DNA from 2 places in the Crossiella sp. CA198 genome. Region 2 is predicted to be linked to the other one. Evidence: riboswitches for the same ligand, from Rfam matches in the RefSeq annotation. Region 2 holds a riboswitch; the other holds the start of a gene.
The links. Region 2 has a riboswitch for glycine ahead of gcvP (aminomethyl-transferring glycine dehydrogenase). Riboswitches for the same ligand answer to the same signal wherever they lie in the genome.
Positions count from the first base shown of each region.

Region 1: another riboswitch for glycine. It lies ahead of gcvT (glycine cleavage system aminomethyltransferase GcvT); the one in region 2 lies ahead of gcvP (aminomethyl-transferring glycine dehydrogenase).

Region 1 is NZ_JBQJIM010000041.1:8,191-19,522, forward strand. It holds gene ACTOWY_RS41285 (peptidoglycan-binding protein) at 1-711, opposite strand, end outside; gene ACTOWY_RS41290 (hypothetical protein) at 708-1,235, opposite strand; gene ACTOWY_RS41295 (response regulator transcription factor) at 1,366-2,019, shown strand; gene ACTOWY_RS41300 (sensor histidine kinase) at 2,000-3,178, shown strand; glycine riboswitch at 3,232-3,331, shown strand; glycine riboswitch at 3,332-3,427, shown strand; gene gcvT (glycine cleavage system aminomethyltransferase GcvT) at 3,495-4,586, shown strand; gene gcvH (glycine cleavage system protein GcvH) at 4,630-5,001, shown strand; gene glyA (serine hydroxymethyltransferase) at 5,017-6,267, shown strand; gene ACTOWY_RS41320 (hypothetical protein) at 6,351-6,557, opposite strand; gene ACTOWY_RS41325 (FtsX-like permease family protein) at 6,694-8,937, opposite strand; gene ACTOWY_RS41330 (ABC transporter ATP-binding protein) at 8,934-9,629, opposite strand; gene ACTOWY_RS41335 (sensor histidine kinase) at 9,958-11,154, shown strand; gene ACTOWY_RS41340 (response regulator) at 11,151-11,332, shown strand, end outside.
Region 2 is NZ_JBQJIM010000029.1:29,076-40,407, reverse strand. It holds gene ACTOWY_RS37280 (hypothetical protein) at 1-343, opposite strand, end outside; gene ACTOWY_RS37275 (DUF6319 family protein) at 474-1,193, shown strand; gene ACTOWY_RS37270 (hypothetical protein) at 1,508-1,735, shown strand; gene ACTOWY_RS37265 (CDP-alcohol phosphatidyltransferase family protein) at 1,847-2,473, shown strand; gene ACTOWY_RS37260 (DUF881 domain-containing protein) at 2,466-3,356, shown strand; gene ACTOWY_RS37255 (small basic family protein) at 3,353-3,685, shown strand; gene ACTOWY_RS37250 (DUF881 domain-containing protein) at 3,687-4,424, shown strand; gene gcvH (glycine cleavage system protein GcvH) at 4,471-4,857, shown strand; gene garA (glycogen accumulation regulator GarA) at 4,974-5,429, shown strand; gene ftsR (transcriptional regulator FtsR) at 5,426-6,154, shown strand; gene ACTOWY_RS37230 (bifunctional nuclease family protein) at 6,317-6,790, shown strand; gene ACTOWY_RS37225 (MerR family transcriptional regulator) at 7,197-7,763, shown strand; gene ACTOWY_RS37220 (hypothetical protein) at 7,896-8,303, shown strand; gene ACTOWY_RS37215 (hypothetical protein) at 8,423-8,683, shown strand; glycine riboswitch at 8,766-8,865, shown strand; glycine riboswitch at 8,866-8,979, shown strand; gene gcvP (aminomethyl-transferring glycine dehydrogenase) at 9,023-11,332, shown strand, end outside.

The sequences.
Region 1 (11,332 bases), on a different contig from region 2:
CTCGGCGCCCTCCTGGGCCAGGGTCTGCTTGTTCACCGGCACCTCGACGGTGACCGTGCGGGTGGTGCCGGTGCCGGAGAACAGCTTGCCCTGCGCGGGCGCGCCCACGATCGCCTCCACTGTGGACACCCGGAACTCACCGGGCTGGACCACCACGGCGCCGGGGTCGACCGCGCCGGTCTGTTCCAGGCCGAGCTTCTTCTGCCACTTCTTCACCGCGGCGGCGGTCTTGGCGTCGAACTTGTCGTCCACGGTGAACCCGGTGTAGCCCAGCGCCCGCAGGTTCTGCTCCAGCAGCCGGACGTCGGAACCCTTGTCCATCCCGGACTCCAGCTTGCGCCAGAACGGCTTGTCCCCGAACAGCAACGGCACCGGCTTGTCGTTGACCTTGTACACGGCCTCGCCGCGGCCCAGCTGATCACCGATCTTGGGCAGCCAGGTGATGATCCCGCCGCCACCACCGTTGGCGGTGATCTCGAACTTGCCGCCGTAGCCGAGCTTGCCGCCGAGGGTTTCCTGCTCCACCAGGGTGTTCCGCAGCACCTTCGCGGTCTTGCTCGCGGTCTGCTGATTTCCCTTGTCCGCCTGGGCGTCACCGCCGTGCCCCAGCACCAGCACCCCGGTCACGCCGACCGCGGTGACGGTGGCCGCGGTCAGCACCACGAACGGCCATCTGCGCCGGCGCTGGCGGGGAAGTTCCTGTTCGCTCATTTCGCCGGCGCCGATCCCGCCATGCCCATGCCGCAGGCCTTCATCGCTTTCTCGATCTTCTCCTTGTCGCCGTCCAGGGTGATCATGCCGCCCTGGCCTTCGCCGCTCTCCTTGATGTCGAGGCCGTTCTCGCGCAGGCACTTGTTCTGCTTGGCGCGCTTGTCCTTCTCCGCCGGGTCGTTCGGGTTGTAGTTGCTCTTCGGCGCGAACTTCTCGCAGGCCTTGTTGGCCTTCTCGAACTTCTCCATGTTGGTCTCGTCCATGCGCTGGGCCGCGATCCCGCCGGAGTTCGGGTCCGGGTCGGGCATGTCGATCCCGTTGTCCCGCATGCACTTGGCGAACTTGAGCATGGCCTCCTTCGGGTCCTTGGGCGCCTCGTCGCCTGCCTTCTGCTCGTTGCCCTTGCCGTTGCCGCCGTTGAGGCTGGCCGGTCCGTCACCCTTGTCCTCGCCGCCGCAGGCAGCCAGGCTGAACGCGGTCACCAGTGCGGCGACCCCTACCCCAAGCCGGGTCAGCGTCCTCATGCAGTCCTCCTCACCTCGTCGGACCCAGTGGCCCGGCGTTCGGTGCCAGGTCTACGCGGACGGGTGTTTCCGGAGGCTCTCCGCGCGCGGAAACATTCCGGAAACCCCGGGCCAGCGCATACTCGGTGGCATGCGGGTACTGGTGGCCGAGGACGAGGTCGTGCTCGCCGAGCTGGTGGCCTCCGGGCTGCGCGCGGAGGCGATGGCGGTGGACGTGGTGCACGACGGGCTGGACGCGCAGGAGCGGCTGGCCGTGCACGACTACGACGTGCTGGTGCTCGACCGCGACCTGCCCGGCAGGCACGGCGACGACGTGTGCGCCGAACTGGCCACCCAGGGCAGTCGCACCAAGGTGCTGATGCTCACCGCCGCCGGGTCGCTTGAGGACAAAGTGGACGGTCTGCAACTGGGCGCGGACGACTACCTGACCAAGCCCTTCGAGTACCCCGAGTTGCTGGCCAGGGTGCAGGCGCTGGGCAGGCGCAGTCAGCCCGCGCTGCCGCCGGTGCTGGTCCGCAACGGCGTCCGGCTGGATGTGGCCAACCGCCTGGTGAGCCGGGACGGGCGGCGGATCGAGTTGTCCCCCAAGGAATTCGCCGTGCTCGCCGTGCTGCTGCGGGCCCAGGGCGCGGTGGTCAGCTCGGAACGGCTGCTGGAACTGGCCTGGGACGAGCACGCCGACCCGTTCACCAACGCGGTGCGGGTGGCCATGTCCAAGCTGCGCGCCAAACTCGGCGAACCGCCGGTGATCGAGACGGTGCCCGGTGCCGGCTACCGGATCTGACCGCAGGCCGACCCGGCTGACCGTCCGGGTCAAGCTGACCGCGCTCTACGGTTCGCTGTTCCTGGGCAGCGGCGCGGTGCTGCTCACCGTGATCTACCTGCTGGTGCGCGACCAGCTGGCCGTCCGGCTGGGCACCGCGGTCGCCCGCACCATCCCGCTGGAGGGGGTGCCGTCCTCGGTCGCGATGCGCCAGCTCCGGCCGGACGGCACGCTGGCCTTCCTCCCCGCCGCCGAGGTGACCAGGGCGGTGGAGGTCACCACCATGGAAACCCTGCTGCTGGTCTCCATCCTGTCCCTGATCGGGGTGGCCGCGGTGTCGGTGGCCGCGGGCTGGTGGCTCTCCGGCCGGGTGCTGCGACCGCTGCACACCATCACCGCCACCGCGCAACGGCTCTCCTCCTCCAACCTGCACGAGCGGCTGGCGATCAAGGGGCCGCCGGATGAGCTGACCGAACTGGCCGAGACCTTCGACCGGATGCTGGACCGGCTCGAATCCTCCTTCGACAGCCAGCGCCGGTTCGTGGCCAACGCCTCGCACGAGCTGCGCACCCCCCTGGCGGTGCAGCGGGCCGCGGTGCAGATCGGGCTGGCCGGAAATCCCACCCCGGAGAAGGCGGCCGAGATCCGCGAGCAGCTGCTCACCGCGAACCGGCGGATCGAACGGCTCATCGACGGGCTGCTGGTGCTCGCCCGCAGCGACCGTGGCCTGGCGAAACGCGCCAAGGTCGACATGCACACGGTGGTCGCCGAGGCGGTCGGGCAGTACCGGGCCGAGGCCGGGCGGCGGGAGATCGAACTCCAGGTGCGGCTCACCGAGGCGACCGTCTCCGGCGACCGGGTGCTGCTCACCCAGCTGGTCACCAACCTGGTCTCCAACGCGATCCGGCACAACCTGCCCAGCGGCGGCACGGTGTGGGTGCGCACCGACGTCTTCGGCGGCCTCACCGTGTCCAACACCGGGCCGAAGGTGCCAGCCGGGCAGATCCCGCAACTGTTCGAGCCGTTCCGGCGGGGCGAGGGCCGCACCGACAAGGGCGAAGGCGCCGGACTGGGCCTGTCCATCGTGGACTCGATCACCCGCGCGCACGGCGGCACGGTCAAGGCCGAGCCCCGGCCGGACGGCGGGTTGCGGGTCAAGGTCGAACTGCCCAGGGGTTGACAGACCCCTCGGCCGTCCCGGAAGGTTCGCGGCACAACCGCATATCGGCCGTTTGAGCTCGGGCGGGAGAGATCCCGGCACGAAGCACGCGCGGGACGCCGAAGGAGCAACCACTCCCCGGAAACTCTCAGGCAACGTCACCGTTCGAGCGAGGCGACTCTGGAAAGCAGGTGGGTTCGCCCACCTCACCCACGGTGCAACCCGCGTCCGCGCGGCGAAGCTCTCAGGTCCCATGACAGAGCGGGGAGGCTCAGCAGCGGTGTCCGCATGCCGGTGGACACCTCGACCCCAGGAGCCTCCCGTGACCGCAGTCGGCGTGTCCCGCCGCAGTCCCCTGCACGCCCAGCACGTCGCGCTGGGCGCCCAGTTCACCGACTTCGCCGGGTGGTCGATGCCGCTGCGCTACGGCAGTGAGCTGGCCGAGCACAAGGTGGTGCGCGAGGCAGCCGGGCTCTTCGACCTCAGCCACATGGGCGAGATCGAGATCTCCGGTCCGGAGGCGGGCCGGGTGCTGGACTACGCGCTGGTCGGCGCGATCGGCGCACTGGCCGTGGGCCGGGCCCGGTACACCATGCTCTGCCACACCAACGGCGGCGTGCTGGACGACCTGGTGGTCTACCGGCAGGCCGAGCGCAAGTTCCTGGTGGTGGCCAACGCCTCCAACGCCGCGGTGGTGCGGGCGCTGCTGGGTGAGCGGGCACACGGGCTGAGCGCCGAGGTGCTCGACCGGTCCGCCGAGACCGCGCTGATCGCGGTGCAGGGGCCGGTCGCCGCCGAGATCATCACCGCGGTCACCGGCGAGGACCTCACCGGCCTGAAGTACTACGCAGGCCGCCCCGCGGTGATCGCCGGACACCCGATCTACCTGGCCCGCACCGGCTACACCGGCGAGGACGGGTTCGAGGTCTACGTGGCCGCCGAACTGGCCGAGGCGGTGTGGCGGCGGATCGCCGAGGCCGGGGAGCCGCTGGGGCTCAGGCCTGCCGGGCTGGCCTGCCGGGACACCCTCCGGCTGGAGGCGGGCATGGCGCTGTACGGCAACGAGCTGCACGTCGGGCTGACCCCCTTCGACGCCGGACTCGGCCGGGTGGTCCGCTTCGACAAGCTCGGCGACTTCGTCGGCCGGGCCGCGCTGGAAGCCCGTCAGCACACCACCCGCGCCCTGGTCGGACTGGCGGGCAAGAGCCGGCGCAGCCCGCGGGCCGGTCAGCCGGTCAAGCTGGCCGACGGCACCGTGGTGGGCGAGATCACCAGCGGCGCGCCCTCCCCCACCCTGGGTCACCCGATCGCGATGGCCTACCTCGATCACGCGCACACCGCGGCGGGCACCGAGGTGCTGGTGGACGTGCGCGGCAACGCCGAACCGGCGGAAGTAGTCGCGCTGCCGTTCTACAAGCGCTCGCGCTGACCCATCCCACCTGCACATACTTTCCCGAAAGGCTGTTTTTGCGATGCCGGTTCCGCGCGAACTGCACTACACCAAGGACCACGAGTGGATCACCGACGGTCCGATCGCCACGGTCGGGATCACCGCCTACGCCGCCGAGGCGCTGGGTGACGTGGTCTTCGTCCAGCTTCCCGAGGTGGGGGCGGTGGTGAGCGCCGGTGAGGCGTGCGGTGAGATCGAGTCGACGAAATCGGTCAGCGACCTGCTGGCCCCGGTCTCCGGCACGGTGACCGAGGTCAACCAGGCGGTGGCCGAGGATCCGGCGTTGCTGAACTCCGACCCGTTCGGAGCCGGGTGGCTGATCAGGATCAACCGCGCGGCCCCGGACGGGGAGCTGCTCACGCCGGATGAGTACGACGAGCTGACCGCAGGCTGAAAGGAAGACCCGATCATGTCCACTTTGGACACGCCGCTCGCGCAGATCGACCCGGAGATCGCCGAGGTGCTCGGCGCCGAACTCCGCCGCCAGCAGTCCACCCTGGAGATGATCGCCTCGGAGAACTTCGCCCCGGTGGGCGTGCTCGAGGCGCAGGGCTCGGTGCTGACCAACAAGTACGCCGAGGGCTACCCCGGCAGGCGCTACTACGGCGGCTGCGAGCACGTCGACGTCTCCGAGCGCCTGGCCATCCAGCGGGTCAAGGACCTCTTCGGCGCCGAGCACGCCAACGTGCAGCCGCACTCCGGCGCGCAGGCCAACGCCGCGGTCATGCACGCGCTGCTCACGCCAGGGGACAAGATCCTCGGCCTGGAGCTGGCGCACGGCGGGCACCTCACCCACGGCATGCGGATCAACTTCTCCGGCAAGCTCTACGACGTGGCCGCCTACCAGGTCCGCGAGGACACCGGCCTGATCGACATGGCCGAGGTGGAGCGGCTGGCCAAGGAGCACCAGCCCAAGATGATCGTGGCCGGCTGGTCGGCCTACCCGCGCCAGCTGGACTTCGCCGAGTTCCGCCGGATCGCCGATGCGGTGGGCGCCTACCTGATGGTGGACATGGCGCACTTCGCCGGGCTGGTCGCGGCCGGGCTGCACCCCAGCCCGGTGCCGCACGCGCACGTGGTCACCACCACCACGCACAAGACCCTGGGCGGACCGCGCGGCGGCACCATCCTGAGCACCCAGGAGTTCGCCAAGAAGATCGACTCCGCGGTGTTCCCCGGTCAGCAGGGCGGACCGCTGGAGCACGTGATCGCGGCCAAGGCGGTGGCGTTCAAGATCGCCGCGAGCGAGGAGTTCGCCGAGCGGCAGCGGCGCACCCTGTCCGGGGCCAAGATCCTGGCCGAGACGCTGGTCAAGGCAGGCGGCGGGGTGGACGTGCTCACCGGCGGCACCGACGTGCACCTGGTGCTGGCCGACCTGCGCAACCACGAACTGGACGGCAAGCAGGCCGAGGCCCGGCTGCACGAGGTGGGCATCACGGTCAACCGCAACGCGGTCCCGTTCGACCCGCGCCCGCCGATGGTCACCTCCGGCCTGCGCATCGGCACCCCCGCGCTGGCCACCCGCGGCTTCACCGACGCGGACTTCGCCGAGGTCTCCGACGTGATCGCCAAGGCGCTCACCCCGGACTTCGACGCGGCCGCCCTGCGCGCCCGGGTCACCGACCTGGCCGCCAAGCACCCCCTCTACCCCAACCTCTGACACCAATTTGGGCCAAGTCGTACGCCCGGTTTGCCCAACCAGGCGTACGACTTGGCCCAACTCGACAGGTTTGTGGTTGTAGGTCAGGCGGCGATGGGGCCCGCGTGGCGGGCCGGGCGGTGGGTTTTCTGGGCGGCGCGGGCGGCGCGGGTGGCCTTGATCCGCTCGGTGCGGGCCACCTTGACCGCCTTCGGCTCGCCCTGGCCGTCGACCACGGCCGGGAGGATCATCAGCGCCAGCACCAGCAGGCTCAGCACCGCGCCGGTCCAGGTCAGCACCATCTCCAGCATCGTGGTCTCCTTCGCTTCGCGCTCTCTGTGTCTGAAACCAGTTTGCGCTGGTAGACCCCGCTTGCGGATCGGCCGTTAAGCCATCCTGACCCCGACCGTTCGGCCAGTCGGCGGACTGGCCGAACGGCCGAGGCACTCACTCCTCCGCGTAAGCCTGCGGGGAGATCCTGCGCAACAGCGGCCCACATGCGGAGGCCGCGACCATGGCCACGCCGAAGCCGACCACCAGTGGCGTGACCAGCCAGTAGTTGACCGCCAGTGGCGCCTGGACCAGCGTCATCAGCGCCCCGCCGACCGCCAGTCCGGCCAGGCCCGCGCCCAGCGTGGCCACCAGTGCGGGCAGCGCCGCCTCGGTGCGCAACGCCCTGGCCAGCACCCGCACCGGGGTGCCCGCCGCGATCAGCGCGGCCAGCGTGCGCCTGCGGTCGACCACCGAGCCTGCCGCGGTGATCGCGGCGCTGATGCCACCGAGCAGCCCGGCGATGATCAGGCCGATCAGCGCGATCCGGCGCATGTCACCGACCTGCATGGTGTCCCGGCCCTGCTGGGCCTCCAGCGAGCCGATCCGGCCGCCGGGCACCTGCTCGATCAGCAGCGTGCGCACCAGCTCGGCGTTGGCCGGGCTGGTCATCACGGTCAGCGTGTAGCCGGTGAGCTGGGCGCCCTTGGGGATCAGCGCGGGGTCGATGATGATCGTGCCGCCCGCCTTGCCGTTGTCCCCGGCCATCTGGTGCACGACCGGCTTCGCCGGCAGCGGGGTGCTGCCCTCGTCCCGGCCCGCGTAGGTGGACAGCTGCAGCGGCCCGGACGGGTACTGCTGCCCCTTGCCGACCCGGACGCCGGGCGCGCCGCCGCACTGGCCGAGTTGCAGCCACATCAGCGCGGTGGCGTCCTCGCAGCCGAGCACGATCGCCCGGCCGACGTAGTTGCCGCTCTGGTTCTTGAGGTTGCCGTGCGCGGCCACCCCGACCGGGGTGTTCACCCCGCGCTTGGCCAGCTCCACCCGCAGCCGCTCGGCCGCGGTCCGCACCTCGGTCGAGCTGACCGTGGTGTAGAGCACGCCCTCCTTCCACGGCTGCCAGGTCCGGTCGTCCACCTTGCGTTCCAGCGAGGGCAGCACGGTCAGCGCCAGGCTGCCCGCGAACACCGCGAGCACCACGCCGGAGGCGGCCCGGTAGGCGGCCTTGGGGTCATCACGCAGCCGCCGCCCGGCGAGCAGGGTGGACGGGCGGCGCCAGACCCTGGTGAAGATCCGGCCGACCACCGAGGTCAGCCACGGTCCGACCACCGAGGCGGCCAGTGCGATCCCGGCCAGGCCGCCGATGAGCACCGAGGTGCCGCCGGTGGCGCTGGCCACGCTGATGCCGCCGATGAAAGCGCCTGCCGCGGCGATCAGGATGAGCAGCCGCCACGCGCTGGGCGGCTTGCGGCTGTGCTGCTGCGCCGCGCCCAGCGGCTGGGTGAGCACCCGGCGCAGGCCGAACACGGCCGCGCCGATCACCAGTAGCGGGGTGCCGATGCCGATGCCAAGGGAAAGCAGCCAGCTCGGTTCCAGGTCGGCGGCGAACCAGGTGCCGCCGTTCCACGGGAGTTGCGTGGTCAGTTCCCTGGCCACCGGTCCGAGGGCGAGGCCGAGCAGGGTGCCCAGCACCGTGGCGAGCGCGATCTCCACCACCGTGATCGCGACCACCTGCCCAGGGGTCGCGCCCGCCAGTCGCAACGCGGCCAGGCGTCGTTCCCTGCGGGCCGCGGTGAGCCGGGCGGAGGAGGCGATGAGCACCAGGCTCGGCACCACCAGCACGACCAGGCCGACCTGGGAGAGCAGCAACAGCATGAAGTCGGGCCGGGGTTCGCCGGTCGGGACGAGCCCGGCGGCCGGGTAGGCATCGCCCTCGGCCAGGGTCTGCGGGCCGTGCCCGACCACCGCGACGAGTTCGCCGGGGTAGATCAGGGCCTGATCGCCGAGTTCGCCGATCACCTTGCCCTGGAAGCGTTTGGCCAGCTGGTCGGCTGGCAGGTCGCGGGCCAGCGCGGCCAGCGCCGGGGACAGCAGCACCTCCCCCGGCTGCGGGACGCGCAGCAGGCCGGGCGCGGCCGGGGCGTTCGGGGTGAGCGCGGCCACGTCGATCCGGGTGATGTTCTTGTCCCGCACCCGGTCCTGGCTGTTCTTGACCAGGACCGCGGCCGAGGACTCGTCCGCGGCGGGCCGGGGCTGACGCCAGGCCTCGTGTTCGGCGCGGGCGTCCAAGGCGCCGGGCACCGCGGCCAGCCAGGACACCAGGGTGACGGCGATGGCCACGCCGAAGAGGGTGCACACGGCCGCGACCAGGCTGCGGCGATCCCCGCGGAGCACCCGCAGGGCGAGCTGGAAAGGATTCACGCGGCGACCCGCCGGGCGATCAGTCCGTCCCGGATCTCCACCACGCGCTCGGCACGGGCGGCCACCTGCGGATCGTGCGTCACGATGACCACCGCGGCCCCGGAGTCCTTGGCCGCGTCCAGCAGCGCGCCGATGGTCTCATCCGAGGTGCGCGAGTCCAGCGCCCCGGTCGGCTCATCGGCGAAGATCACCCGCGGCCGGTGCGCCAGCGCCCGCGCGATCGCCACCCGCTGCGCCTGCCCGCCGGACAGCTCCCCCGGTCGGCGGCCCTCCATCCCGGCCAGGCCGAGCCGGGTCAGCCACTGCCGCGCGGCGGTCAGCGCCTGGTCCTTGGCCATGCCCGCGAGCAGCATCGGCAGCGCCGCGTTCTCCTCCGCGGTCAGCTCCCCCACCAGCATCCCGGCCTGGAAGACGAACCCGAAGGCGGAACGGCGCAGTTTGCTGCGCTCGGTCTCGCCGAACTGGTCGATCCGCTTGCCGTCCAGCATCACCACGCCGTCATCGGTGGGCAGGATGCCGGCCAGCACGTGCAGCAGGGTTGATTTGCCCGATCCGGACGGTCCGATGATCGCGACCACCTCGCCGGGCGCGATCGAGATGTCCACCCCGGCGAGCGCGTGCACCTGGCCATAGCGCTTGATGAGGTGATGGCCGGTGAGCACCGGTTGCGCACCGAAACCCGGAACCGTCACTTAGTCCTCCTGTGTCTGATTGGCGTGCTCCGCACGCTGGATTTTTCGCTCTTGAGTCGCGCGAAAAATCGGTACCCCGCCGCTGGTGAAGAGCCCGCCGTGTCGCTGCGCGCCACGCCTGTTTCGCAACAAGTTGTGGTGGTTGCGTTGGTGATCGGGGAGGCGGGGCGCTTGTGTCTGACGGGATCAAAGACTGGTCGACGGTGGGGTCTGGTGACTTCGGCCAGCGGGCCAGGCGTGCCTGGGCTTCCTCGGCCGATCGGCCGAGGGGCGGGGTGGCCACCCGGCCGAGGTGCGCGCGCGGGGCGAACACGTACCGTGTTCCACTGTGGACACCACGTTGACCGGCTGGCGGCCGTTGTTGCGGCGGCAGTGGCCGATCGCCGGTGCGCTCGGGTTCATGTTGCTGGTCGAATTCAGCACCGCGGCCGGGGGCACGCGCTCGGACGTGCTGGGGCTGGCCTGGCTCGCGGACGCGATCATCGCGCTGATCGCCGTGGTGGCCCCGCGCCGTCCGGTGGAGTCGGCGCTGCTGGCCTCGATGACCATGATCGGGCTGACCGCTGGGCTGCGCTACACCCACGTGAACCACTGGGACGCGGTCGCCGGCATGGGGCCGGTGGAGACCGCGGCCGGGATGGCGCTGATCGCCACCGTGGTCCGCCAGGCCTCGCCGAACAAGGCCACCACCGCGGTGGCCGGGATCGTCTTCGCCGGCATCCTGGCCGGGGTGATCCGCCCTGGCGGCAACCTGTTCGACAACCTCGCCTCGGTCGCCATCCCCGGCATGCTGCTGCTGTTGTCCATCGGCACCGGGGTGTACTTCCGGGCCCGGGACGGCGACCGGCGCCGGGTGGTCACCGCCGCGGTCAGCTCCGCCCAGCAGGACGAGCGGCTGGCGCTGGCCCGGGAACTGCACGACGTGGTCGCGCACCACGTCACCGGGATCGTGGTGCAAGCCCAGGCCGCGCAGGTGGTGGCCGAGCAGGATCCGCTTGCCGCGCAACGGGTCCTGCCCTATATCGAACGGGCCGGGGTGGACGCGCTGACCGCGATGCGCTCGCTGGTGAGCAGCCTGCGGGACACCCACGCGGTCGGCGAGGTCGGCGCCAGTGACGCGGCCACCACCGATCCGGTGGCCGATATCCGCAAGGTGGTCGACGACGCCGCGGCCGCCGGGCTGCCGGTGTACCTGACCCTGGACCTGCCTCGGACGCTGTCGGTGGAGCTGGCCCGCTCGGTGCTGCGGGTGGTGCAGGAATCGCTGACCAACACCCAGAAGCACGCGGTCGGGCTGACCGCGGTGCGGGTCGCGGTGAGCACCGCGGACGAGATGGTGCACGTCCGGGTCACCGACGACGGCAAGGGGTCCTCCGCCGCGCCAGCCGGTGGTTCGGGGGGCTACGGTCTGGTCGGAATGCGGGAACGGGTTGAGCTGCTGGGCGGCCGGTTCAGCGCCGGGCCGAGGCTGTCCGGTGGCTGGGAGGTGCACGCCTGGCTGCCGGTGCGGGAGGCAACGCGGTGACGATTCGGGTCTTGATCGCCGACGACCAGGAGATGGTGCGCGTCGGGTTCCGGATGATCCTGGAGGTCCAGCCCGACATCGAGGTGGTCGCCGACGTGCCCGACGGCATCAGCGCGGTGCGCCGGGCCAGGGAACTGCGCCCGGACGTGTGCCTGATGGACATCCGGATGCCCGGCAT
Region 2 (11,332 bases):
CGGGGCGGGCGCCGAAGCGGTCCACCGTCCAGCGGATCACGTTGTCCTTCAGTTCCACCCGCAGCACCACCGGCTCCGCGGACTCGCCCAGCCGGGCCAGCTGCTGCACCAGGTGCCTGCGCAGTTCGTCGACCACGGCGAAGGGCAGCGCGGCGGTCAGGGTGCGGGTCAGGCTGGAGCCGTCCGGGGCGGTGGCGGCCAGATCGGCGCGGAGGGTGACCTCGCCGGGGGCGTCCTTGCCGACCGGGTAGCCACCGAGGGCGTACACGCTCAGGCCGACCACCTGAGCGGCCCGGACCAGGTTGCCGTCGACATCGGCCAGCCACAGGTTCTGCTGCGTCATACCCCGATCATGCCCGCTGGCGGCCCGATTCTCCGCCTCGGACCCTCCCGATATGTTTTGTCAGGGGTGTGCGGCAAGCTTTCTTCCGCTGACCAAGATCATCAAGATCAACCCCCTGCTAGGAGAAGAGTTGTCGATTTCCCAGGCGTTGTCGGAGCAGGATCTGGACCACGTCCGCGGTGAGCTCACCGAGGGACGCCTCCCGATCGTGTGGTTCACCTCCTTGGCCGTTGGCGTCGAGGAAGGTCGTTCCGGCAAGGTGCTGGCCCTGGGTGATGAGTCGGAGGGCGACTTCATCCAGGTCCGGCCGACCGGGTCGATGGACGTGCTGTCCTTCTCACCGAGCGAAGTCACCATCACCAAGCCGTCCCGCAAACGGACGGTGACCCCAACCGAGGAGGTTCCCGTGACCACGGCAGAGGCCGAGTCCCCCAACGAGGCGCCCGCGTCCCCCGCGCAGTCGCCCGCGGCCGAGTCGTCGGCTCCGGCCGCCCCCGCGGCCGAGTCCGCCCCGCCCGTCCCCGCCGAGAAGCCCGCGGACAAGCCGAAGCCGGCCAAGCCCGCGGCCAAGAAGGCCCCCTCCGCCGGGGCAGCCGAGCTGACGGTCACCCTCACCGCCACCGCCGACGGCGAGTGGACCGTCGAGGTCGTCAGCGGCAAGAAGAAGGTCAAGCCCGCACCGGTGGCCGCGGCCAACGTGGCGAACCTGGCCGCCGAGCTGCCGGAGGAGGCGGCCGAGGCCGTCCAGTCCGTCATCGACGCCGCCAGGGAACGGCACCGCCAGCGCGTCGAGCAGCTGCAGGCCGAGCTGGCCGCCGCCCAGCAGGCCCTGGAGGAGCTGGCCGGCTGAGGCCGCTCAACCGTTCGTCGACGGAGCCGTGCGCCCAGCGTGCGGCTCCGTCGACGTTAGACCAGACGGCGCTCAAGGCCGCGCACCGCGCTGACCTGTTACTTCGTGTTTCGGTCAGGAAACTTCCGGTCGATAGGACATCAAGGCTTTAGCCGGGACGAAGTCTGGTTTGCCCTTCACCGACGCCGTGGCGCCGGTCACCGCTACCCAGTCCGAATCGGACCTAAACCCCTCGACCGCACCACATCATTGGTTCATCGCCGCTAACGCTCAACCGCGGTGAGCCGAACTACCTGATGGAGGTGCCGCCCACCATGAGCGCACAGACGGTCTTCGCGACCATCGACGACCCGGCGAGTACGACCCGCCTGTCCAGCCTGCCCACCGCGCCGTGCAGCGTGGTGTGGAGCGGTGGACACGCGTTCGTCCTGGAGCAGGGCTTCGGCCGCTCCCGCTGGGCCGGAGTCGATGACCGGGGCCGCGCGCAGTTGCTGACGAATGCGGATCTGCAGCGTCAGGGGTGGAGCACCCGCCGCGACTGAGTCGCGGCGCCCTCGCCACCCGTCTGATCCCCTCGGGCCACCCCACATCGACCCCGAACCGGTGTGGCACCCTGAGCAGCGCGGATCAGACGGGTGGCTGGAGGGGAACGAGTGAGCAGCACCAGGCAGGAACCGGCACAGGCCGAGCTGCCGGACCGGGTGTGGACCGTTCCGAACATCCTGAGCTTCCTCCGGCTCGCCGGAGTCCCGCTGTTCCTGTGGCTGTTGCTGGGCCCGAAAGCGGACATCGCCGCGTTGATCGTGCTGGTCGTCGCCGGTCTCAGTGACTGGCTGGACGGCAAACTGGCCCGCTGGCTCAACCAGTCCAGCCGCCTGGGCGCCCTGCTCGACCCGGCGGCCGACCGGCTCTACATCCTGGCCACCCTGATCGCCTTCCTGATCCGCGACATCGTGCCCTGGTGGGTGGTCGCGGTGCTGGTCGGCCGGGAGATCGTGCTCGGCATCGCGGTGCTGGTGCTGCGCCGCCTGGGCTACGGCCCGTTCGAGGTGCACTACGTCGGCAAGGCCGCCACCTTCTGCCTGATGTACGCCTTCCCGCTGCTGCTGCTCACCGACGGCACCTACACCGGCGCCGAGTGGTTCCGGCCGCTGGCCTACGCCTTCACCATCTGGGGCAGCGCCATGTACGTCTGGGCCGCCGTGCTCTACCTGATCCAGCTCGGCGGCGCGCTGCGTGCGGGCGCCCCGCCCCGGCTCGCGCAGGCCGCCGGTGGCTGACCCGAAACCCGCTGAGCTGGGCATCCTGGGCCAGCTGCTCGGCGACCACCTGGACGCGGGCTACGACGAGGCGCACCAGCGCCGCGGCGGCGAACCGCCGAAACGTCGCAGTCACAAGGCCTGGCTGGTCGGCGGCGCGCTGCTGGCCGGACTGCTGATGGGCGTGGCCGCCTCCGACGCCGGTCAGCGCGCCCCGGACGCCGACCAGGCCCGGCGCAGCCTGGCCGATGACGTGCAGGCCGCCCGCGCCAACACCGAGGAACTGAGCCGCCGCGCCGCCGAACTGGCCCGGTCCCTGGACCAGGCCCGCGGCCGCGCCCTCGACGGCGACGAGGCGGGCCGGGCCGAGCTGGACCGGCTCACCGCGCTCAACCAGGCCGCGGGCGCGGTCGCGGTGCGCGGACCGGGACTGCTGATCACCGTCCGGGACCCGATCGAGGCCCGCGGCGGGCAGAACCACCAGAACATCCTGGACCGGGACCTGCAGGTGCTGGTCAACGCGCTGTGGTCGAGCGGGGCCGAGGCGGTCGCGGTGGGCGGCGTCCGGTTGCAGCCACGGGCCACCATCCGGCAGGCAGGCGGCGCGATGCTGGTGGACAACCGGCCCATCACCCAGCCCTACGTGCTGGAGGCGATCGGCTCGCCCGCCGAGATGCGCGACGCGCTCGCGCTCACCGAGGCCAGCCGCCGCTTCCTCGGCTTCGCCGCCGACTACGGCACCGTGTTCACCGTGGAGACCCGCGACGAGCTGCGCCTGGCCGCCGCCGGGATCACCGAAGGCAGAATGGCCGCCACCGTCACCCGCCCGCCGGTCTCCCCGACCACCCAGCCGCCGCCGCGTTCGACCACCCCGCCCACCAGCACCACTGGAGGAAAACGGTGATCGCCCTGTTCGCCCTGGCCGTGGGCGTCCTGCTCGGCCTGTGGCTGGACCCCACGGTGCCCGAATGGGCTCAGCCCTACCTGCCGATCGCGGTGGTCGCCGCGCTGGACGCGCTTTTCGGCGGCATCCGGGCCCGGCTGGACGGCAAGTTCGACGCCAAGGTCTTCGTGGTCTCCTTCGTCTCCAACGTGGTCATCGCCGCGCTGATCGTGTGGCTGGGCGACGAACTGGGCGTGGGCGCGCAACTGTCCACCGCGGTGGTGGTGGTCTTCGGCATCCGGATCTTCGGCAACGCCGCGGCCATCCGGCGACACCTGTTCAAGGCCTGAGATGACCGAACCGGAATCGACGCGGCGCACCGGCGCCAAACACCGCCTGGTCCGGATCAGGGACAACCGCTGGGTCACCGGATCCACCATGGTGCTGCTCTGCCTGGTGCTGGGCGTGGCCCTGGTCGCCCAGGTCCGGCGCACCCAGACCGGCGAGGGCCTGGCCGAGGCCCGGCCGCAGGACCTGATCGTGCTGCTGGACGGCCTGCAGGCCAAGGAAGCCTCGCTGCGCAAGGAGATCGCCGAATCCGAGGCCACCCTGCGCAGGCTGCAGGAGGGCGGCACCGCCTCGGCCGCGGCCCTGGAGGAGGCCCGCCGCAGGGTCACCGCGCTGGCCGTGCTCACCGGCACGGTGCCGGTGGCCGGACCCGGACTGCGGATCGAGATCAACGACGGCACCGGCAAACTCGGGCCCGAGGTGCTCCTGGACGTCATCCAGGAACTGCGCAACGCCGGCGCCGAGGCAGTGCAGGCCGGACCGGTGCGGGTGGGCGTGGACACCGCGCTGACCGGCGCGGACGGGCTGATCCGGATCGACGGGACCACCCTGACCCTGCCCTACGTGATCACGGCCATCGGCGATCCCCCTACTCTTGCCGCGGCACTGAACATCCCCGGTGGGGTGGTGGACACAGTGGAACGCAAGGGCGGCTCGACACGCATCCAGCAACAGGACCGCGTGGAGATCACCGCGTTGCGAGCGGAACGCAAGCAGAAATACGCTCGACCAGCCGGTTGACACAAGTTGGTCGGCGCGTCGCACCGGCACGGGAGGAGAACACTCGGTGAATGTGCCCGAGCAGTTGAAGTACACGGACGAGCACGAGTGGGTGCAGGTCACCGGCGACGGCGTGGTGCGCATCGGCATCACCGACTACGCGCAGAGCGCGCTGGGTGACGTGGTGTTCGTGCAGCCGCCCACGGTCGGCGAGACGGTCAAGCCCGGCGATTCCGTCGGCGAGGTCGAGTCGACCAAGAGCGTCTCGGACATCTACGCGCCGCTGGCAGGCGAGGTCACCGCGGTCAACGAGGTCGTGGTCACCGCGCCGGAGACCATCAACTCCGATCCCTACGGCGAGGGCTGGCTTTTCGAGCTGCGGCTGGACGACGCCGCGGCGCTGGAGCAGCTGCTCGACGCCGCCGCCTATGCCGAGAAGATCAGCGAAGCGTGATCTCGATCTTTCGCCGGCTCTTCGGCAAGCGCAGGAGCCGCTCAGGGAACGACGAGACCAACACGGTACGTTGGCAGGACACTTCGCATGATCCATCCGGCACGAGGAGCACTCAGGTGAGCACGCACGACGGGCCCGGCGTTCCGCCGGAGCGTCCCGCAGAGTCCACTTCGATCTTCCGCGCCGACTTCCTCTCCGAGGTCGAAGGCACCGAGACCGCGGCTCCCGAGCCCGCGATCTCCGGGGTCGACGCGCTGCCGTCGGGTTCGGCCCTGCTGGTGGTCAAGCGTGGCCCGAACGCGGGTTCGCGCTTCCTGCTCGACCGGGACACCACCAGCTCCGGCAGGCACCCCGACAGCGACATCTTCCTCGACGACGTCACGGTTTCCCGGCGGCACGCCGAGTTCCGCCGTGAGGGCGGGGAGTTCGTCGTGGTCGACGTCGGCAGCCTCAACGGCACCTACGTCAACCGGGCTCCGGTGGACACCGCGGTGCTGGCCAACGGGGACGAGGTCCAGATCGGCAAGTTCCGACTGGTCTTCCTGACCGGCCCCGGCGCACCGGCTCAGTGACGGCGGCCGGGCGGCCCCAGCGTGGTGGCCTCAGCATCGGCACGGTGCTCGCGCAGCTCCGGGCCGAGTTCCCCGAGGTGACCATCTCCAAGATCCGGTTCCTGGAATCGGAAGGCTTGGTCCGCCCGGCGCGTACCCCCTCGGGGTACCGCCAGTTCTCCCCGATCGACGTCGAACGTCTCCGTTTCGTGCTCGCCGCCCAGCGGGATCACTACCTGCCGCTGAAGGTGATCAAGGAGCAGCTGGAGGCGATCGACGACGGCGAACTGCCCGCCGGTCCCGCCCCGCGCCCGCCGCGGACGCTGGTCGCGGTGGACGGCCTGCCCACCGCCACCGCCTTCGAGCGCGGCGGCGAGATCCGGCTGACCCGCGAGGAACTGCTGGAGACCACCGGCATCGACGCGGCCACCCTGATCGAGCTGGAGCGCTACGGGCTGGTGCGGGCGGGCGCCGCCGGGTTCTACGATTCCGACACCGCCGCGCTGGTCCGCACCGTGCGCGCGATGACCGAGTTCGGCATCGAACCCCGCCACCTGCGCGCGTTTCGTTCCTCCGCCGACCGGGAAGTCGGGCTGGTGGAGCAAATCGCGGCGCCACTGGCCCGGCAACGCGACCGGGACGCCAGGGCCAGGGCGGATGAGGTGGTCAGGGAGCTGGCCGCGCTGTCCGTGACGCTGCACACGTTGCTGGTCAAGATCGGACTGCGGGGCGTGACCGGCGGATGACTCCCGCGCAGGTCGCGGCCGAAACGTGATATTCGTGCCCGCGATGACATGTACTGGAGCGGGCAACCGTGTCCTGCGGCGGGTAGCGTCGGAGGAGTCGGTACGCGATCCTCGTCATGGTGGGGATGTTGCGGTCCAACGCACTGGAGGAGGCGAGTTCCGATGAGCGAGATGCGCGTCGTCGGTGTGCGGGTGGAGCTACCCGCGAACCAGCCGATCCTGCTGCTGCGTGAAACCGAAGGTGACCGCTATCTGCCGATCTGGATCGGCTCGGTGGAGGCGACCGCGATCGCGCTGGAGCAGCAGGGGGTACGGCCGTCCCGGCCGCTGACCCACGACCTGCTCAAGGACGTGATCGGGGCACTGGGGCGGCAGCTCGAACAGGTCCGGATCACCGATCTGCAGGAGGGCACCTTCTTCGCGGAGCTGGTCTTCGACGGGGATGTGCGGGTCTCGGCCCGGCCGAGCGACTCGGTGGCGCTCGCGCTGCGGGTCGGGGTGCCCATCCACGCCGAGGAGTCCGTGCTCGCCGAGGCGGGCCTGGTCATCCCGGACGAGCAGGAGGACGAGGTGGAGAAGTTCCGCGAGTTCCTGGACTCCGTGTCACCGGAGGACTTCCGCGGGGCGGACACCTAGAGACAACGCTGACTTTTGCCAGGGCCCGGCGACACCGCGTGAGCGGAGTCGCCGGGCCCTCGCCGTTGGGTGATCAACAACCTTCGTCCATAACACGATCGTGTGGTCAAGCTGTGATCTTGTGGCGGTTGTGCTGGGATGCGTGGCCGCTCGTCACCGTCCGACCAGGTGACAGCGCGGGAATCGGTTCAGAAGAGTGAACCGGACCCGGGGTCTGAGCGCGACGCGGGAGCCTTCCCCGCGCGTCGCGTTGACCCGGGGGATGGGCCGTCTTACCGTCGGTGGCGAGTCAATCGCGCCGGGGTGGATCCACTTCCCGGCCGCCTGCTCAGGACCGGCACGCCAGTGTGCGCACGGGCGTGCGGTCGCCGTTGCCGACCAGAAGGTCGGCCGAGGGGAGGCACGCGTGGTCGAGGAAGCGCCCAGCGATCGAGGCGCGCCCGAGCAGGGTGCCTTGTTCCCGGACCTGTCGTTGCCGGACGAACTGGTCGGCTACCGGGGACCCGCCGCCTGTCAGATCGCCGGGATCACCTACCGGCAGCTCGACTACTGGGCCCGCACCGGACTGGTCGCGCCGACCATAAGGAGTGCCCACGGCTCCGGGAGCCAGCGCCTCTACTCCTTCAAGGACATCCTGGTCCTGAAGGTGGTCAAACGTCTGCTCGACACCGGGGTCTCGCTGCAGAACATCCGGGTCGCGGTGGATCACCTGCGCCGCCGCGGCGTGCGCGACCTGGCCCGGATCACGCTGTTCAGCGACGGCACCACGGTGTACGAGTGCACCTCCCCGGAGGAGGTGGTGGATCTGCTGCAGGGCGGGCAGGGCGTGTTCGGGATCGCGGTCAGCGGGGCGATGCGCGAGATCAGCGGCACCATCCACGAGTTCCCGGCCGAACGCGCCGACGGGGTGGAGCTGCTGCCCGGCGAGGACGACGAGCTGTCCCGCAAGCGCCGGGACCGGCAGACCGGCTGAACCACTGGTCCTGCTCCGAACGGGTCGACCGCCGGGGCAGGAAACCGCCGCCGCTCTTCTGCCAGGGCACGCGGTGTCCAACACTGACCGCGGGCCGCCGGAGGGTGGCCGCGATCAGGGGGTTCATCAGGCATGATCCGACGTGTTGTGTTGCTGCTGCTCGCGGTCCTGGCCGCGGCGCCCGGCCTGGCCGTGCCCGCGGTGGCCGGTGCCGAGGGCGTCACCAGGCCGCTGACCCTGCGGCATGAGCAGGCGGGTTTCGCCGCCCAGGTCACCAGGGTGTGCGATCCCGGGTGCACCGACACGGTGCGCGGGTTGTTCGTCACCGCGGGCGCGCCGGGGGAGTGCTACCGCCTGGAAGGCTCGATGCGCGGGTTGTGGACGCCGTTCACCGAACCCCAGTGCGGCCTGGACAAGAGTCAGGTGAGCAAGTCCTGGCAGTACTTCCCGCCCGGCTTCTACCGGATCTGCCGCGGTGACTGGCCGGACTGCGGCCCACAGGTGCGCACCCCGGTCTGGGACGTGCACGGCAGCGGCTGACCAGGGGCGCTCCAGGTATCCGCGATCGTTACCGCCGGTGACCCGAACGACCTAGTCCCACCGACCGGGACCGGACGCATCCTCGCTGGTGCGGATGGTCTCCGGATTGGGGGAGGGCGATGGCCTTCGAACGTAGCGCCGCGGTCATCGGGGCTGTCGGCGCGGTGGTGGCGGCGGTGGTCGGGGTGTTCCTGACCCAGGCGGTGCTTGCGCCCGGCGGCTCCTCGCCGAGCCCGACCAGGGTGGTCAGCCAGCTGCCGCTGACCAGCACCACCATCAGCCGCACCAGCACCACCCGGCCCACCACCAGCAGCACTCGGCGCAGCACCACCACGACCACTCGGCGTACCAGCACGACCACCAGCTGTGTCTGTCCCTGACCACCGTTGGTGACCTGGTGTTCTTGGGCACGTCGGAAACTTCCGGTGAACTCCGGCGGGGTAGGATTTCGCGCGTAGTCGTGATCCCCACGCGGGAGAGCCCGGACCGGAGCCATCGGTCCGGCGCCGAAGGAGCAACTCCTCCCCGGAACCTCTCAGGCCAAGCGGACCGTGTGGGCAGACACCTCTGGAAAGCGGTCCTCGTCCTGCGCGGACCCGCCGACGGTGCAAGTCCGGTCCGCCGTGACCGGGTGAAGCTCTCAGGCGCCCGGACACCGGGTACGGACAGAGGGGGAGGGCAGTTCCGCATGCCCACCCCTAGGCGCCGGAGGCGAGAGCATGACCCAGCCGAACCCCGATCGCATCCCGTTGGCCGCGCTGGAGCACGGCACGCCCTTCGCCGACCGGCACGTCGGTCCGCGGCCCGCCGAACTGGCCCGGATGCTCGACGTCATCGGGGTCGGCTCGCTGGAGGAACTCGCCCAGCGGGCGGTGCCCCAGGTGATCCGCGAGGGTGAGCTGAGCCTGGCCCTGCCCGCCCCGGCCACCGAGTCCGAGGCGCTGGCCGAACTGCGCGCGCTGGCCGACCGCAACACGGTCAGGGCCCCCATGATCGGGCTCGGCTACTACGGCACCGTGACCCCGCCGGTGATCAAGCGCAACATCCTGGAAAGCCCGGCCTGGTACACCGCGTACACCCCGTACCAGCCGGAGATCTCCCAGGGCCGGCTGGAAGCCCTGCTCAACTTCCAGACCATGGTCGCCGACCTGACCGGCCTGGACACCGCCAACGCCTCCATGCTCGACGAGGGCACCGCGGCCGCCGAGGCGATGACGCTGGTGCGCCGCGCCGGCAAGTCCAAGTCGGCGCGGTTCGTCGTCGACGCCGACTCGCTGCCGCAGACCATCGCGGTCATCCAGACTCGCGCCGAACCACTCGGCATCGAGATCGTGCTCGCCGACCTCGCCCAGGGCCTGCCCGAGGGCGAGTTCTTCGGCGTGCTGCTGGCCTACCCGGGCGCGGGCGGCGAGGTCCGCGACTACCGGGCCCTGGTCGAGCAGGCGCACGAACGCGGCGCCCAGGTCGCCGTCGCCGCGGACCTGCTCGCGCTGACCCTGCTGGTCCCGCCCGGCGAGTTCGGCGCGGACGTCGTGGTCGGCACCACCCAGCGCTTCGGCGTGCCGATGGGCTTCGGCGGCCCGCACGCCGGTTACATGGCGGTGCGCGCCGGACTCGAGCGCCAGCTGCCCGGCCGCCTGGTCGGGGTCAGCGTGGACGCCGACGGCAACCCCGCCTACCGGCTCGCGCTGCAGACCCGCGAACAGCACATCCGCCGGGAGAAGGCCACCAGCAACATCTGCACCGCCCAGGTGCTGCTCGCGGTGATCGCCGCGATGTACGCGGTCTACCACGGCCCCGAGGGCCTGCGCGGCATCGCCACCCGGGTGCACCGGCTGGCCACCGTGCTCGGCGCAGGCCTGCGCGCGGGCGGCGTCGAGCTGCGGCACGAGCGCTTCTTCGACACCGTGCTCGCGCACGTGCCCGGCAAGGCCGCCGAGATCGTCGCCAAGGCCCGCGCCCTGGGCGTCAACCTGCGTCTGGCCGACAACGACCACGTCGGCATCGCCTGCGACGAGACCACCACCCGCGAGCACCTCGCGCTGGTGTGGCAGGCCTTCGGCGTCACCGGCGACGTGGACGCGCTGGATGCCGAGACCCCCGACGCCCTCGGTGGCGGGCTGAACCGCACTTCGGACTACCTGACCCACCCGGTCTTCCACGCCCACCGCTCGGAGACCGCGCTGCTGCGTTACCTGCGCGCCCTCTCCGACAAGGACGTGGCTCTGGACCGCAGCATGATCCCGCTCGGCTCCTGCACCATGAAGCTCAACGCCACCACGGAGATGGAATCCATCACCTGGCCGGAGTTCGCCGGGCTGCACCCCTTCGCCCCCGCCGCCGACGCCGCGGGCCTGCTCTCCCTGGTGCACGACCTGGAGGCCTGGCTGGCCGAGGTCACCGGCTACGACGCGGTCAGCGTGCAGCCCAACGCGGGCAGCCAGGGCGAGTTCGCCGGCCTGCTCGCCATCCGCGCCTACCACCGCAGCCGCGGCCAGGAAGCCCGCGACATCTGCCTGATCCCCTCCTCCGCGCACGGCACCAACGCCGCCAGCGCGGTGATGGCCGGCATGCGGGTGATCGTGGTCCGCTGCGACGACAAGGGCAACATCGACCTCGGCCACCTGCGCGAGACCGTCCAGGCCCACCGCGACGACCTGTCCGCCATCATGATCACCTACCCGTCCACGCACGGCGTGTACGAGGAAACGGTCGCCGAGGTCTGTGCCCTGGTGCACGAGGCCGGTGGCCAGGTCTACGTCGACGGCGCCAACCTCAACGCCCTGGTCGGCCTGGCCCGCCCCGGCAAGTTCGGCAGCGACGTCAGCCACCTGAACCTGCACAAGACCTTCTGCATCCCGCACGGCGGCGGCGGCCCCGGCGTCGGCCCGATCGGCGTCCGCGAACACCTGGCGCCGTTCCTGCCCAACCACCCGCTGCAGCCCACCGCGGGCCCCGCCACCGGCGTCGGCCCGATCAGCGCCGCACCCTGGGGCAGCGCCTCCATCCTGCCCATCTCCTGGGCCTAC